Regions from separate parts of the Rhizobium sp. 2YAF20 genome, predicted to be linked through region 2. Evidence: predicted binding sites of a transcription regulator. Region 2 holds the regulator's gene; the other holds the start of a gene.

Region 1 (2,403 bases), on a different contig from region 2:
GACATCGCTGTCACCGGGCGGGCAGCGCAACGCGTCCATCGCCATCTCGACCTGGCTTTCGAGATCCCAGAGGTTCTGGCTGTCGATGATGTCCTGAAGCTTAGAGCCCTCTTCCGCCGTTTCATCGGAATAGTTCATCATCAGTTCGTTGTAGCGCTCGAGGATGGCCGTTTTCTTCGCAACGCCAATCATGACATTCTCGAGCACCGTCTTGTCGGCATCGAGATGCGGCTCCTGCTCCAGGTAGCCGATGGTCGCGCCTTCGGCGAGCCAGGCTTCACCGGTATATTCCTTGTCGAGGCCGGCGATGATCCGCAACACCGTCGATTTACCGGCACCGTTGGGTCCGAGGATACCGATCTTGGCATCCGGGTAGAATGAAAGGTTGACGTTCTCAAGGATCTTCTTGGCGCCATAGGCCTTGTTGAGCCCTGACATGTGATAGATGAACTGACGTGCCATTGCTGCACTGCTCCTAGGCGAGAGGATTTCGGGTTTGTGCCGCTATGTAAGGTAAACAAAGCCGCCGGGCAACGCCGAAAACTCGTTATCGCCTGAAGAGCCGCCCGATGGCAGCGTTCACGAGCCGACGGCTTGTACCACGCCCTGGTCGCAACCGAATTTCGTCGTCCCCGCACTCTGGATCAGCGTTTCGAGCCGGGGGCCGGATGGATCGGGTTCGATCGCATCCTGCGAAAGGCCGATCGTCAGCTCCGATATGACCCTCACCTTGCCGACGCGACGGCAGCTCATCTTGACCCGGTCGCCTGCCCCCTCGCCGAAGCTCTTGTCGAAAGCCTGCTTGATCGTCTCGGCATCGAGCGTCTTGCCGATATTCTGCGCGAAGAGATCGCGCACTGCCGAGGCATTCAATTCGCCGATCAACCCGGCGGCTCCGGCAAAATATTCGTCAGCCGAGAGCTTCGTGCAGGTGCCGTGCTTGATCCACTCATGGCGCTCCAGGCCGGATTGCGTGCCGGGCATCGCCTTTGCGAGAACAGACCGCGTCTTTGTCGATAGCGGCACCTCGGGCAGGCTGTTCCAGTCCTTGTCGCGATCCGATCGCTGCAGATCCTGCGAAACATCACAATATTGCTGCCGCATCGGCCAGAGCCCATGAAGCGAGAAATTCGTCGCGTCGTATGCGTCAGGCTTTTCGTCGCGGCATTCCGCCTTCTTCTGGTTGGTGGCGCAGAAAGCCGGTTCCCAGCTGGCGGCAAGGATGAAGCGCGTGTGTCCACCCTTTTCGCCGTCCTGTGCCGACGCGCCGATTGCCAGCATCTGCAGCAACAGCGCTGCAATAAGCGCCCGAATCCCGAAATGCATACCACCCTCCAAACCAGAACAATATGGGAACAAATAAGCAGCTTGCCGCAATCTTCGCAACCCAGAATCGTAGCGGCTTGAATATTTTGTGCCGTCGCGCCGCCCGGCATTGCAAATCACCTTGGGATGGCCTTTTGTCCCGGCCAGGATGAGGAGAGCTGCATGTTCGCAGAAACAGCCTGGCACGATAGCCCGACAGGTGCTGCACTTGCGCATCATCACATTTCCGCCGAGGGCAAGCCGCGCGGAATTCTGCTGATTTGCCACGGGCTTGCCGAGCATTCGAAGCGCTATGCGCCTTTTGCCAAGGCGATGGCCGCGCGCGGCTACCATGTCTATGCGCACGATCATCGCGGCCATGGTGAAACGAAAGCGGTGGATGCGCCCATCGGCCGCTTTGCCCGGCGCGACGGTGTAAGCTGCGTGATCGAGGATGTCGTTGCCATGCACGATCATGCGGCGGCCCGCCATCCCAGCCTACCGGTCATCCTGTTCGGCCATTCGATGGGCGGTCTTGTCAGCCTCAACGCCGCGGTCGCATTCCCCGGAAAATTCGATGCCGTCGCGGTCTGGAACGCCAATTTCAACCCCGGCCTCGCGGGCCGGCTGGCACAGCTCATCCTCAGGACGGAGCGAATGCTGAAGGGTTCGGATGTTCCAAGCGCGATCCTGCCGAAGCTCACGTTCAGAACGTGGGCGCGGTCGGTTCAAAACCGCCGCACCGCGTTCGACTGGCTTTCCGGCGACCCGCAGCAGGTCGACCGATACATCGCCGATCCCCTCTGCGGCTTCGACGTTTCCGTCTCCCTGTGGCTGGATCTTTTTGAAATGACGTTCCGCGCGCCTCAGACATCTGCGCTTGAAAGATTGCGGAAAGACCTACCGATCCATCTCGTCGGTGGCGGCAAGGACCCCGCCACGGAACAGGGGAAAGCGACGATCTGGCTCGCAAATCATTTGAAACGCCACGGCTTCCTGCGTATCACGACCGAGATCTACCCTGACATGCGTCACGAGACCCTGAACGAGATCGGCGCCGACGTGGCGATATCGTCGTTTGCGGATTGGTGCGATCGG
Region 2 (2,403 bases):
ATAGGTGATCTTGGACTCGCAGGACGCGGTCGAAGTGAAGCCCGGGTCGTAGGTGAACGATGCGGTGTTCTTATAAAGGGCACCAATATCGAGGACACTGGGGCCGATGGTACCGGTCTTGACCGGCAGGTCGACCGTCTTATCACCCCAAGTCAGTTTCGCGCTTTGTTCCGTCATGCTGATCCTCCAAGATTTGGCGGGTTGGCGCCACAAAAAGCGCCAAATGGTTAAGCGTCACACGATTAGCTATATGATCCAGACGCTAATGCCAAGTTACCCCGGCGCCTATTTGTGCATTGCGGTATCAACTTTTGGGCACTGTCGAAATCGCGGTAGTTCGGCATCCGCCGTCCACTATAACGCCGAAGCGAGGCAGGGTAGCAATTGAGAAAAATTCAATCGATTTTAGTTGAATTCCTCGATTAAAGGTTGCCGATTTCATCGGAAAACGAACTGTCGGATGCGAGGCGTTGAACCCAATCCCGGGCGCCCCCGGATTTCACCTTCAAACAATGGCAAAGGGGGCCCGCGGCGTTTGACGTGCAGCCACCGACAATGCTGCCGACAGACTATAATCTGCCCTTGAATAGACGTAAGCGGGGCTCAAGGCTGACCCTCGACACCGAGCAGCAAAAAGGCGCTGCGACAGGCGATGGAACAGCCTTGATTAAGCCCCCACCGGCAGTTTCGCTTGCCACCGCAAGGACTGGTGCGGCGATGCCGGATAATGGCCAGATGATCGTGACCATCGACGATGGCGCTTATCTCGGCCCCGCCTGCGGCACCGCCGACATCGTCGTTACGCCTATACGAATGCGCCTGGAGCGATTGTCGCTCCGTCGCAGTGATATTCACGGGCGCCGGCTTGACGAGAACCGGTGCGGTCGAGGTGGTCAGTCGGAAAACCCCTCCATCGAAACAGCTTTCCCAACTATACGAAGACCCTGGAACCTATCGCGCCTATGACTGGCGCTCGGGCAAATTTACCACCACTGCTACGTCATCACCGGTCAGTGATAACGGCGGATCAAACCCACAAGCTTCCCCTGAACCTTGACCCGGTCCGGTCCGAAAATTCGTGTTTCATAAGCCGGATTGGCAGCCTCAAGCGCAATCGATGCTCCCTTGCGGCGAAAGCGCTTCAAGGTTGCCTCTTCGTCATCGACAAGTGCAACGATGATATCGCCGGGGCTGGCGGTGGTCGTATTTCGAATAATCACCGTGTCGCCGTCGAAGATACCGGCATCGATCATCGAGTCGCCCTTGACCTCGAGCGCATAGTGCTCTCCAGCGCCAAGCATGTCGGCCGACACAAAGATATCGTGCGTGTTATTCTGGATCGCCGAGATTGGAACACCGGCGGCAATCCGGCCCATCATCGGTACCGAAACGGAATTGCCGCTGTCGTCATTGGCTGCCGGCTTTGCAGGGGCGGGAACAAGCTGAGGCTTGCCAAGGCTGCCCTCGATGACGCTTGGCGAAAAGCCACGTCGCGGCTGCAGACTGGCGCTGTAGGCCTCCGGTAGCTTGATCACTTCGAGCGCGCGTGCCCTGTTCGGCAGTCGGCGAATGAAGCCGCGCTCCTCAAGCGCGGTGATCAGCCGGTGAATTCCCGATTTCGATGCAAGGTCCAATGCATCTTTCATCTCGTCGAAGGAGGGCGGTACGCCGGATTCCTTCATGCGCTCATGGATAAAAAGAAGCAGTTCCTGCTGTTTGCGCGTCAACATATCGCCGAACCCCAAATGTGAAACAAATACAGAACAGACACTATATGTTCCATATGTGTTCCGCAAGGCTTTAAATTCTGGTGAAGGCCAGGCAAGGACATCCGAGATTTTCGATCCGAAACTATGCGGCCGGGTGTCGCGGACGGTTCCCGATTGTGATCGTCCGTTCGCGTTCCAGCATTTTCGGCTTGAAACCGACTAAGGAAAGGAGCAAACCGGGCGCCGCAGAGAGGAGAGCGCGATGGTCGCAATACATCCGGTTGATCACCTCGTGTTGCCGACTGTCAACATCGGTTTGGCGGGTGAGCGGCTGGGCAAACTCGGCTTCACCGTAGCGCCGGACGCACGCCATCCGTTCGGCACGGAGAATGCGTGCGTTTTCTTTACAGACGGGACCTATCTGGAGCCGCTGGCCGTTGCCAGTCGCGAGGAATGCGAAACGGCGGCGCACGAGGGCAATGTATTCACTGCCCGCGATCAGGCGTTCCGCTTCCGTGTCGGCGAGGATGGTTTCTCGGCCGTGGTATTTGCAACGAACGACGCCAAGGCCGACGATGCGCGCTTCCGTCAAAAAGCCATATCCGCCGGCAGGATGTTGCAATTTGCGCGCCCGGTTCGCATGCCGGACGGATCCGAATCGACGGCGGGTTTCAGTCTCGCCTTTGCCGCAGAT

The links. The regulator LexA, encoded in region 2, represses DNA repair genes until DNA is damaged. The targets are predictions, from matches to a motif close to TGTTCNNNNTGTGTTCNG.
Region 1: the regulator LexA is predicted to act here: its motif matches at 1,341-1,358, upstream of AB4Z52_RS03330 (ribonuclease T2 family protein).

What each region holds. Positions count from the first base shown of each region.
Region 1 is NZ_JBFRFF010000001.1:693,193-695,595, reverse strand. Features, by position in the region: gene ettA (energy-dependent translational throttle protein EttA) at 1-462, opposite strand, end outside; gene AB4Z52_RS03330 (ribonuclease T2 family protein) at 580-1,281, opposite strand; gene AB4Z52_RS03325 (alpha/beta fold hydrolase) at 1,489-2,403, shown strand, end outside.
Region 2 is NZ_JBFRFF010000006.1:139,343-141,745, forward strand. Features, by position in the region: gene gltA (citrate synthase) at 1-177, opposite strand, end outside; gene lexA (transcriptional repressor LexA) at 1,011-1,730, opposite strand; gene AB4Z52_RS11255 (VOC family protein) at 1,972-2,403, shown strand, end outside.